3 regions of the Xenorhabdus santafensis genome follow, and region 1 is predicted to be linked to each of the others. Evidence: riboswitches for the same ligand, from Rfam matches in the RefSeq annotation. Region 1 holds a riboswitch; each other region holds the start of a gene.

The links. Region 1 has a riboswitch for thiamine pyrophosphate ahead of thiB (thiamine ABC transporter substrate binding subunit). Riboswitches for the same ligand answer to the same signal wherever they lie in the genome.
Region 2: it holds a riboswitch for thiamine pyrophosphate, as region 1 does, so the genes downstream of both, thiD (bifunctional hydroxymethylpyrimidine kinase/phosphomethylpyrimidine kinase) here and thiB (thiamine ABC transporter substrate binding subunit) in region 1, are expected to answer to the same signal.
Region 3: it holds a riboswitch for thiamine pyrophosphate, as region 1 does, so the genes downstream of both, thiC (phosphomethylpyrimidine synthase ThiC) here and thiB (thiamine ABC transporter substrate binding subunit) in region 1, are expected to answer to the same signal.

Annotation. Positions count from the first base shown of each region.
Region 1 is NZ_VCDN01000021.1:126,189-130,080, reverse strand. Features, by position in the region: gene ptsP (phosphoenolpyruvate--protein phosphotransferase) at 1-1,091, opposite strand, end outside; gene rppH (RNA pyrophosphohydrolase) at 1,101-1,634, opposite strand; TPP riboswitch at 1,751-1,855, shown strand; gene thiB (thiamine ABC transporter substrate binding subunit) at 1,946-2,959, shown strand; gene thiP (thiamine/thiamine pyrophosphate ABC transporter permease ThiP) at 2,935-3,892, shown strand, end outside.
Region 2 is NZ_VCDN01000036.1:25,782-29,673, reverse strand. Features, by position in the region: gene fbaB (class I fructose-bisphosphate aldolase) at 1-979, shown strand, start outside; gene thiD (bifunctional hydroxymethylpyrimidine kinase/phosphomethylpyrimidine kinase) at 1,176-1,976, opposite strand; TPP riboswitch at 2,021-2,113, opposite strand; gene cspE (transcription antiterminator/RNA stability regulator CspE) at 2,238-2,447, opposite strand; gene FE392_RS09685 (amino acid permease) at 3,127-3,892, opposite strand, start outside.
Region 3 is NZ_VCDN01000023.1:45,258-49,149, forward strand. Features, by position in the region: gene thiC (phosphomethylpyrimidine synthase ThiC) at 1-1,638, opposite strand, end outside; TPP riboswitch at 1,823-1,947, opposite strand; gene FE392_RS07345 (class I SAM-dependent DNA methyltransferase) at 2,530-3,249, shown strand; gene cspG (cold shock protein CspG) at 3,877-3,892, shown strand, end outside.

The sequences.
Region 1 (3,892 bases):
ATGGCACGAACCAGTATGGCAGAGTGGGAGTGAGTTGCCCCATCCCGCACAATAACACCGACTAGCTGCTCTTGCGGCATCTCAGCCAACAAATTAGCACTGAGTTCATCAGCAACCAGAATAAAACGCTCAGGCCATTGAGCCGCATGATTAAACGAATCATCCAAATGGAACAGCACCCGCTGCCCAAGCGCACGCAAATCAGACGCCCTTTCCCGCATGTAAGGATCTTGCAGGCTGGCAAATTGCTCCGCGTATTTTTCAATCACGGTTTTGACAGCCCACTCAGCCACAAAACCATTATCAACGGAACAAAACAGATCTTGCTTGAGCTGGGGATCGTTTAATAAATGAGAATAGAGATCGAAAATAGCGGCGCTTTCTTTTTGTGAGCTGGTGGTAAAGCGCTTGCTGATACGCCTGCATTCCGCCGTCGATTCTTCCAGAGCGCGGGTCAGCCTTAAGCGCTCAGCTTGGTAATCCAGCGTTGACGCCTCAAAAACTTGATCCAGTAAAGGTTGTGAGCGATCTTGCCATCCCTGCGCCATAACAATGCCGTTAGAAATAGCGAGAGCTTTAATGCGAGTTTGGCGATATTGACCAAATAGCCCCTTCGCCTGTGCTTGAGCAAGAATTACGGCAAGCTGCATCGCCAGCGTTACCATGAAAGATTCTTCACTTTCATCGAAAAGGCGGCGTTCATGTTGCTGGACAACTAATATGCCTTGCAACTGCCGGCGATAAATAATCGGGACACCTAAAAAAGCCCGCAGGCTCTCTTCCCGTACTTGAGGAATATATTTGAAACTGGGATGGTCACGAATATCGGCGAGGTTGATTAATTCAGACAGGCGCCCGACTTCACCCACTACGCCTTCATCAAAGGCCAAGCTAATTACCCGCTCTTTGGGTTTCCTTAACCCCTTGGTTGCCATCAGGTAATAACACTGTCGCTGATGATCTGCCAGATAAATAGAACAAACATCAGTGTGCATGGCCTGGCAGGTTTCATTGACCAGCAGCTCAAGCGCTTCAGATAAATTGGCTGTCATCGCAACCTTTTCAACAATTTCCCGTAAGCGCATGAGCATAACTGTTACCTAACTTCTTCTACGACGATGTAAATAGGGTGGATAATATTGTTGTGAAGCGGGCTCCTGCATTGGCATTACAATGGAAGAGAATTCTTTCATCACACGGCGATACACATCCCGTTTAAAAGAAACCACCTGCCGGACAGGATACCAATAGCTAACCCAACGCCAGCCATCGAACTCAGGTGTATTGCTGCGCTGCACATTAATATCTGCTTCATTACACTGCAACTGTAATAAAAACCAACGTTGCTTTTGCCCAATACAAACAGGCTTTGTATCCCAACGCACCAAACGCTTGGGTAATTTGTAACGCAACCAATTCCGGGTTGAGGCAAGAACCCGAACATCTTTGCGACTTAAACCAACTTCTTCGAATAACTCGCGATACATCGCTTGTTCTGGTGATTCCCCTGGATTGATACCCCCCTGAGGAAACTGCCAGGAATGCTGCCCATAACGGCGAGCCCATAAAACTTGCCCTTGGCGATTACAAATTACAATTCCTACATTCGGGCGGTAGCCATCATCATCGATCACCAGACTACCTCTCGATAAAACAAATTTGAAAAGATAGCTAATTGTTTCACACTCATCTCAAGCGGTAAACCTCTATGATTAGACTTTGCAGGCGTAACCTAAGTCTCTACAATACCCCCATCTCAACGGGGTGCGGCTATAGTAAAATCATGCAGCTGAGAATAAACCCGTCGAACCTGAACCGGCTAGTACCGGTGTAGGGATTTGGGACGCTAATAATTGATAATTAATTAAATATATTTCATTTAGCACCTTCTCAAATCCTTTGCCAATCGACTAATAACGAATGTTAGTAACGACAGGAGAGCAAAGTGTTTAAGAAATTATTTTCCCGCTTAATTGCCATCAGTACACTATCTATCTCTGCCAGTGTTTTTGCCCAGGAAGCCCAAGTAAAGCCCACACTGACAGTTTATACTTATGATTCGTTTGCCTCTGAATGGGGGCCAGGGCCTGCCATCAAAAAGGCATTCGAAGCAGAATGTCATTGTGAGCTGAAACTTGTTGCTCTGGAAGATGGGGTATCCCTGCTGAACCGCTTGCGAATGGAAGGCAAGAAAACGCCGGCAGATATCATACTGGGGCTGGATAACAACCTGCTTCAGGCCGCTCAGCAAACCGGATTATTCACGCCAAGCCATGTTGATACGTCAAAACTGAAATTACCTATCGCATGGAAAAACACCACATTTATCCCCTACGATTACGGTTATTTTGCCTTTATTTACAACAAGAATACTTTACCTCATCCGCCCAAAAGTATGGATGAACTCGTCAATGGGCACCAGAATTTGAAGATTATTTACCAAGACCCTCGCACCAGTACCCCGGGCTTGGGGCTGCTACTGTGGATGCAAAAACTTTACGGAGAAAAAGTTTCAAAAGAATGGCAAAAAGTTGCCAAAAAGACACTGACCGTCAGCAAAGGCTGGAGTGAATCCTATGGTCTGTTCCTGAAAGGTGAAGGTGATATGGTGCTGAGCTATACCACATCTCCGGGCTATCACATCATGTCAGAGAAAAAAGATAATTATGCGGCAGCCATATTTAATGAAGGCCACTATTTACAAATAGAAGTAGCAGCACAATTAGCTTCAAGCAAACACCCTGAATTGGCACAGAAGTTCATGAAATTCATGATTTCACCGGCATTTCAGCAAGTTATTCCGACCACTCAATGGATGTATCCCGTGATTGATATTCCTTTGCCTGATGTTTTCAAACAACTTCCTGTTCCTGAAAAATCACTGCTATTCAATGCGGATGAAGTGGCAAAAAATCGTACAAAATGGATCCGTACATGGCAAAGTTCAGTAAGCCGTTAATTACAGGTTGGCTATTGCCGGGGGTTATAGCCTCCGGCCTGCTGACTACCGTTGCCTTGTCAGCATTTGGCGCTCTGTGGCTCAATGCGCCGGACAGCGATTTGCTGGAGTTTTTGCACGATAGCTACCTCTGGCATGTGATTCGCTTCACTTTCTGGCAAGCATTCTTATCTGCTGTATTATCAGTGTTCCCTGCCATTTTCCTTGCAAGGGCGCTCTACCGCCGCAATTTTCCGGGGAAAATGCTGTTTCTGCGCCTATGCGCCATGACGCTAATCCTTCCCGTTTTAGTTGCACTGTTTGGCATTCTTACCGTTTATGGTCAAACAGGCTGGCTGGCAACAGTTTCGGGCTGGCTGGGTCTTGAATATCGTTTTACGCCTTACGGTTTACAAGGGATTCTACTGGCTCACATATTCTTCAATATGCCGATGGCAACGCGCCTGTTGCTGCAAGCACTGGAAAGTATTGCCATTGAACAACGCCAGCTCGCGGCTCAGCTTGGCATGAGCGAATGGCAGCATTTTCGTTTTGTAGAATGGCCTTATCTGCGCCGCCAAATTCTGCCAACGGGCGCCCTGATTTTTATGTTGTGCTTTGCCAGTTTTGCCACCGTTCTTACGTTAGGTGGCGGCCCGGCAGCAACTACCATCGAACTGGCCATTTATCAGGCTCTCAGTTACGACTACGATCTTGGTCATGCAGCCCTGCTTGCCCTGATACAGCTCTTTTGTTGCCTCGGCTTGGTTCTTCTTAGCCAAAAAATTAAAGGCGCGCTGTCTGTGGGTTATGGTCACCAACAACAATGGCGCAATCCACAAGATTCATGGCTACAAAAACTTTCTGATGGTCTACTGATTTGCCTGGCTCTATTGCTTTTACTCCCTCCCCTATTTGCCGTTATTTCCGATGGATTGAATAGCGGTCTTTTCA
Region 2 (3,892 bases), on a different contig from region 1:
ACGTGAAAACCTCTATCTTCCAGGCACCGATTTTGTTGATAGAGTAATGATCGACAATAATCGCCCCAATACTGTCCTGCGTTCCATGCAAACCTTGCTGAATCATGGCCGTCTGGCAGGAACCGGTTATCTCTCAATTTTGCCGGTAGATCAGGGTGTCGAGCACTCTGCCAGCGCATCATTTGCCGCCAATCCCCTTTATTTCGATCCGAAAAATATCGTGGAACTGGCCATCGAGGCAGGTTGTAACTGTGTTGCTTCAACTTATGGGGTACTGGCGTCAGTTTCTCGTCGTTATGCCCATAAGATCCCGTTTTTGGTGAAGCTCAATCACAATGAAACGTTGACCTATCCCGCCCAGTATGACCAAACATTGTACGCCAGTGTTGAGCAAGCATTTGATATGGGTGCTGTTGCTGTTGGAGCAACTATCTATTATGGCTCACCTGAATCACGCCGCCAGATAGAAGAAATTTCAGCCGCTTTCGAACGTGCTCATGAGTTGGGTATGGTTACCGTATTGTGGGCATATCTGCGCAATTCAGCATTCAAGAAAGATGGCGTCGATTACCACACCAGTGCTGATTTAACAGGCCAGGCAAATCATCTGGCAGCAACGATAGGTGCCGATATTGTTAAGCAGAAAATGGCAGAAACCAATGGTGGTTTTACTGCCATCGGGTTTGGGCACACTGATAAGCGTGTTTACAGCAATCTGACCACTGAGCATCCTATTGATTTGGTCCGCTATCAACTTGCTAACTGCTATATGGGGCGCGCTGGGTTAATTAATTCTGGTGGTGCTTCCGGAGACAATGATTTGAGTGATTCCGTCCGTACTGCGGTTATCAATAAGCGTGCCGGAGGCATGGGCTTGATCCTTGGCCGCAAGGCGTTCAAGAAATCGATGAAAGAAGGTATCGAGTTAATTAACTCGGTTCAGGATGTTTACCTCGATAAAAAAGTTACTATCGCCTAAATCGCCTATTCAAATGATTTGAGCCATCGTATTTCAATGTGGGGATACAGGCTGTATCCCCCATTATTCGATAACGGCGCCATTATCTTAATTCATTGCCCACCTCAGTTATCGCTATCTTACTTATCGCCCCTCAGCTTCACCTAAAGCCGTCCATTTTCTTCACTTCGCTTTTATTACTGTTCATCCTTGTTACTTACCACCATTGATGAAAATGATGCACAGGCCCAATTCCCTGCCCGACTTCCAGCGTGTCCGCCTGTACCAACGCGTTTTGCAAATATGTTTTTGCTGCAGGTAATGTACTCTGCCAATCAGAATAATGTGGACGTAAAGCAGCAAGAGCCGCCGATAATGTACAACCTGTGCCGTGCGTATGACGAGTATTCACTCTGGGTACAGTGAAGCGCCACTCTCCTTCCGCAGTAAAAAGCCAATCAGGGCTTTCTTCATTGATTAAATGCCCGCCTTTCAATAAGACTGCCGGGCATCCCAGAGAGAGTAATGCCCGCCCCTGTCGCAGCATTTCGTCTTCTTTCTCTGCGAGATTGCATCTTAATATCGCGGCGGCTTCCGGTAAGTTTGGCGTGATTAAAGAGACAGATGGCAATAATTTTTCAACCATAACTGCAATCGCTTCCGGTGATAACAAGTGGTCGCCACTTTTTGCCACCATGACGGTATCCAATACAATGTGGGGGACAGAATAACGATTCAATGATTCAGCAACTACCGCAATATTGGCAGAATTGGATAACATACCAATTTTGGCACTGTCTATCCTGACATCTGACAACACAGAATCTAGCTGGGCAGCAACAAAGAGAGGGTCAATATCATAAACTGATTGCACTCCCATTGTGTTTTGGGCAACCAATGCAGTTATAACAGAGGTTCCATAAGCACCAAGTGCAGAGAAAGTTTTTAAATCAGCTTGGATACCGGCACCACCGCTGGGATCTGTTCCTGCGATAGTCAGTGAGTTAATTCTCATGATGGTGACTCCTATTCACCAGCAAAAGAAAAGCGGGTATCAAAATCAGGGGGATACCATGACTTCCCTACGCTGGCATTATCCAGATCAGGTAATACGGGTACTTCTCAGTCCAATCAAGAACGCCCCGAGTCAAAATAAAAATCACTCTATTAGTATCCCAATAGAGTGATATTTGCAATATGTTATCGTCAAATAATAAAACCAAGTTGACGATAAGTATATTTGGTCAGTAATTAAATACCAGCCAAAATAAATTTATTACTATAAAGCTGTAACGTTTGCAGCAGCAGGACCTTTAGGGCCATCCTGAATTTCAAACTCAACTTGCTGGCCTTCGGATAATGTTTTAAAACCATCTTTCATAATCGCAGAAAAATGTACAAATACATCTTTGCTGCCATCAGCTGGAGTAATAAAACCAAAACCTTTAGACTCGTTGAACCACTTCACAGTACCAGTGATTTTTGCCATTTCAAAAATTTCCTTTGAATCACTTTAATCGCCGATTGGCATAAATATAAACAAACCAGTATTCGTTGCTGTTATTTATTAACAGAACAGTACTTCGTTTACCCATGTGTTTTATCACATACTCTTTATATAATCGCAAGCCATTTTTTTCAGGTGCTGGAGCCAACGCACAAATTTGAAAATGCTAATCTCTATTCTAATTTAAAATTACTCAAAAACTTTTAAGTTATATAACAATATGAATTAATGTAAAAATAAAATTTTAACCTCAAGAAACAAATTTAATTAGTTTAATATGAAACTCTGTTTATTACGCCAGTTATGGAGTAACGCAGCGTGTTGTAAACTCTCAGAAACTTCTTTTTCAATGCTAAATTAAGGCTGATTTAACGTAAGCCTTACTCGCATGTAATATAATCGCTCTGTGCCTGACCGGATTAATTTTTGTTGAGCTTTTATTAAATATTATTCAGTTATAATTAAATTGAATAATATATTTATATCACAGAGGTTTTATTTACTCGCAATCAGATAGTATTTTAATCATTGTCAATGATTAAAATGTGGCAAACAAAACTAAAGCAATACAACAACAGCCGCGTACTTTTAGATTTATACTACAGCAATACAAAAATAATCAGCCGGGTATAATGCCCGGCTGAAAAATATTTTCAATGAATTAATTCTTTTGCTTATACTCTTTTTTCGATTTCGCTACCTGATAGCCCACCCATAATAGGGCAATCCAGAATGGCATCAAAATAACTGAAATGCGAATTGGTGGCATCATAAAAATAATGATGAGGATAAATGCAAGGAATAGCAGGCATAAATAGTTGCCAAATGGATACCACAATGCCTGGAACTTGGTTGTGACGCCTTCTTTGTTCTTAGCCTGACGGAACTTCAAATGAGCAAGGCAAATCATAATCCAGTTGATGACCAACGTTGTTACCACCAACGCCATCAATAATTCAAATGCCTTGCCGGGCATAATATAGTTAAGCAATACTCCAATTGATGTTGCCAGTGCTGATAACCCAATGGATAAAACAGGCACACTGCGTTTATTAACTTTTGTCAGAAAGTGTGGAGCATTACCTTGCTTAGCCAAGCCATAAAGCATTCTGCTATTACAATACACTCCACTGTTATATACAGACAGTGCCGCAGTAACTACCACTACATTCAATACATTGGCTACCCAAAAACTGTCCAGATTATGGAAGATTAAAACAAATGGGCTACCGCCTTCTACAACCTTGCCCCACGGATAAAGTGAAAGCAGAATAGCGAGTGAACCGATATAAAACAGCAAAATGCGATAAACAACCTGATTGGTTGCTTTAGGAATATTTTTCTCAGGGTTTTCAGCTTCGGCTGCGGTGATCCCTACTGTTTCCAAGCCACCAAATGAAAACATAATGATTGCCATTGCCATAATC
Region 3 (3,892 bases), on a different contig from region 1:
GCCGGGGTGGCCTTTGGCGAGATCTGCTGCATGTGCCGCGATTTTATAAGTAATCAACCCCTGTTTGACGTCTTCCTTGTTAGGCAAGCCAAGGTGCTCTTTGGGGGTGACGTAGCACAGCATGGCACATCCGAACCAGCCAATCATGGCAGCACCGATGCCGGAGGTGAAATGGTCATAACCGGGAGCGATGTCGGTCGTCAATGGTCCCAAGGTATAGAATGGCGCTTCGTGGCAATGCTCCAGTTCTTCAGTCATATTGCGGCGGATTAATTGCATCGGAATATGTCCCGGCCCTTCAATCATAACCTGAACATCGTATTCCCAAGCGACTTTGGTCAGTTCACCGAGCGTATGCAGTTCAGAAAACTGCGCTTCATCGTTGGCATCCTGAATGGAGCCCGGACGCAGACCATCTCCCAAGGAAAGGGAAACATCATATGCAGCACAAATTTCACAGATTTCGCGGAAGTGAGTGTAGAGGAAATTTTCCTGATGATGGGAGAGACACCATTTCGCCATGATGGAACCGCCACGGGAAACAATCCCGGTCAGACGCTTGGCTGTCATCGGAACATAACGCAGCAGTACACCGGCATGAATGGTGAAATAGTCCACCCCTTGTTCAGCCTGTTCCAGCAATGTGTCGCGGAACATTTCCCATGTCAGGTTTTCTGCTACGCCGTTGACTTTTTCCAGAGCCTGGTAAATCGGGACAGTGCCGATGGGCACCGGGCTGTTGCGCAGTATCCATTCACGGGTTTCGTGGATGTAGCGTCCGGTGGAGAGGTCCATAACAGTATCTGCGCCCCAGCGGGTAGACCAAATCAGTTTTTCAACTTCTTCTTCGATGGAGGATGTAACGGAGGAGTTACCGATATTGGCATTCACTTTCACCAGAAAATTACGGCCGATAATCATGGGCTCGGATTCGGGGTGGTTAATGTTGGCGGGAATAATGGCACGGCCGGCGGCAACTTCTTGGCGGACAAACTCTGGCGTGATGTTTTCCGGTAAATTGGCGCCAAAATTTTGACCCGGATGTTGCTGGAGCAGGACTTCACCACGGATGCGTTCACGGCCCATATTTTCACGCAGGGCGATAAATTCCATTTCCGGCGTAATGATGCCTTGGCGTGCATAATGCAATTGAGTAACGCACTTGCCTTGCTTGGCTTTCAACGGATGCGGGCGATGGTGGAAGCGCAGGTGATCCAACCCGGCATCCGCAAGGCGTTGTTGGGTGAAGTCGGAACTGAGGGTGGAAACCGGTTCGGTATCATTGCGCTCGTCAATCCATGTCTGGCGGAGCTTCTGCAAGCCCGTTTGTACATCCAGTATGGATTCAAGATCACCATAAGGGCCGGAAGTGTCATAAACAGGCACAGATTCATTTTCCTCAAATTGAGGATGTTCTTTTGTGCCGCCGATGAATGTTGGTGAAAGCTGGATTTCACGCATTGGAACCTGAATGTCCTTGCGCGACCCTTCCAGATAAATGCGTCGTGAATTGGGAAATGCCACACCCTGAATCGAATTGATAAATTCCTGTGCGGCATCCCGTTGGGCTTTACGAGTCCGGGCAGGGTGAGCCTTGGGAGAAAGATCTGTTGCAGGGATGACACCTGCGGTGGAGATAGCACTGTTTTGGGTGGAGGTAGAATTGGTTGTAGAGGTAGTACGGTTTTTATTAATAGCATTAGACATAGCAAATTCCTGACTTTGGTGAGTTGAGAAAATTGCTTGTCTGGAGCTCGCAGGGAGTAATGCTTGATGCTGATGAGTATTTGTACTGAGTGTAGATGTACATGATACTGGCAGCGGGGTGATTACTCTTGTTCCCTTCGCGGGTATTAGCCCGATCAGGTTCTGCGGATCCCGAATAAACGGTCTCAGCCCGTGTTCATTGTGATATACACTGAACGCTAGGCACTCCGACAAGAAAACACCTCGGAGTATAGCCATTTCTTCGACATAAATCTTGCATTAAAAATCGAGGACTTTTGGGAGTTTTTGTCTGATTCCCTTTAATATCGTGCCCAACTTGCTGTTTTAAAATCAATAAACGAAAGCGAGGTTGAGGTTATCGTCTATTCAGGCAGTAAAAATACCAATATCATATTTTGTCGGCAGAGAGTTTTTCAAATTATTCTTCGAATGAGTTACCTGATGCATAGCGTTATTTTTATTGAAGTATTTCAAAATCGCCATCGTAATCATTCAACATCGTGTTATCTGATTCCGGTGATATATACGCAATTAACTTCAAATTGCAGAAAGCAGTTTATGTTCTCCCTCGCAACACGGGGAGAACATAAATGCATCTTGAAGTACGACGAGTATATAAAATGGTGACGTAATTAGGTGGGCATGATTTCAAAGACAGACGATGAATGAATAAATTATTGGTGCATATATTGAAAAATATTATTGCAATTCATTTTGCTAGTGAGAAAAATCGATGTTGGATATAGAGAGTCGTCCCCTTTTTAGTGATTATTAAACATATATATTAATGTGAGATGATAAATGAATACTGACTGGATGAAAGACGACGTTTCAAATTTATTTGATCAATATGATGATTACTTAGAGAAACAGCTTGGATACACACCATTAATTGAAAACATTAAAGAGAGCTTGGGGCTGGATATATCAGTTCTTGATTACGGCTGTGGTGGAGGGAAAGTATCACGTCTGTTAGTTGCTAAAGGTATAAAAACAGTGACAGGTGTTGATATTTCACAAACTATGGTGAATAAGGCCTCCAGTCACATCAATCGTGGTAATAGTTATTATCACCAAATTAGAAGCGGGGCTCTGGATTTCAATGATGGTGTTTTCGATGCAGCAATATGTTGTTATGTTTTTATTGTTAATAGTGAAAAATCTTCATTATTAAAAATTGCCAAGGAAATTTATAGGACATTAAAAAATAATGGCATTTTTTATATATTAGATACCAATCCAGACTCAACAGGGATTAAATTCAGTTCGTTTATGAATGGTGACCCAAATAAGAAGTACAGTGATGGAGAAATCAAGCCTGTTTATTTAGATATTCCTGATGGGGGTATTTTTGAGATTTCAGACACACATTGGCATAAAGACACGTATTATACGATATTGAATGAAGCAGGATTCAAGAATATTGAGATTTTTGAATATTGTGATAGTAGCCTTAATAAGGGTGCCGGTAATGAAAAAAATTACCCACCTTTCGTCATGTTCAAAGCAACAAAATGCTAGATGTTTTATATCGGAATATCTGGCTAATGGGATTCCTAACTTGTGATTGAAATGCCAGTCAGGAATTCCATGTAACTCATTTCGAAGATAATGTTAAAATGGAATTCATGAATTTAAATAAATTGAGGGCCAACCGATATATTTTCGGGCTATTGCTAGCTGTGATGGCAACGTATCTCTATTATCTTAAAGGTATTCCCGTAAAAGCCATGTTCAAAATGGTTGGGAGCATTTGGTTCTGTAGCAGCAGCGGTAATGGCAGTAATCATCCTGTCAGAACCATTAGAAGTTTACATCTTTCGCCTTTTAAGTTGCCTCTTTGTTGGTTGTACTCATTCACTTCGGGCACACTGTTATCTATGCTCCGGGGATGAGTGTTGAGCATGTGGCTCATAATAAATTTTATTAGATAGTTAAAATATAGCTTGCTTAATATTCGAGCTCATGCGTTAATAGCGGCGTCGGTTTGAAAGACAGACCTCATACAAAGCAGTTTATTAAAGCAGTTCTCATTTCAGGCGTTATCCTAGATATACCCCCCTTTTTGAGTACCTCCATTAAGCGCTAAGTAGTTTCTGTAAAACAGGCCATGTTCGCCTATGAAGGTTCAATCAAAGGAAATATCAAATGTCTAATAAAATGA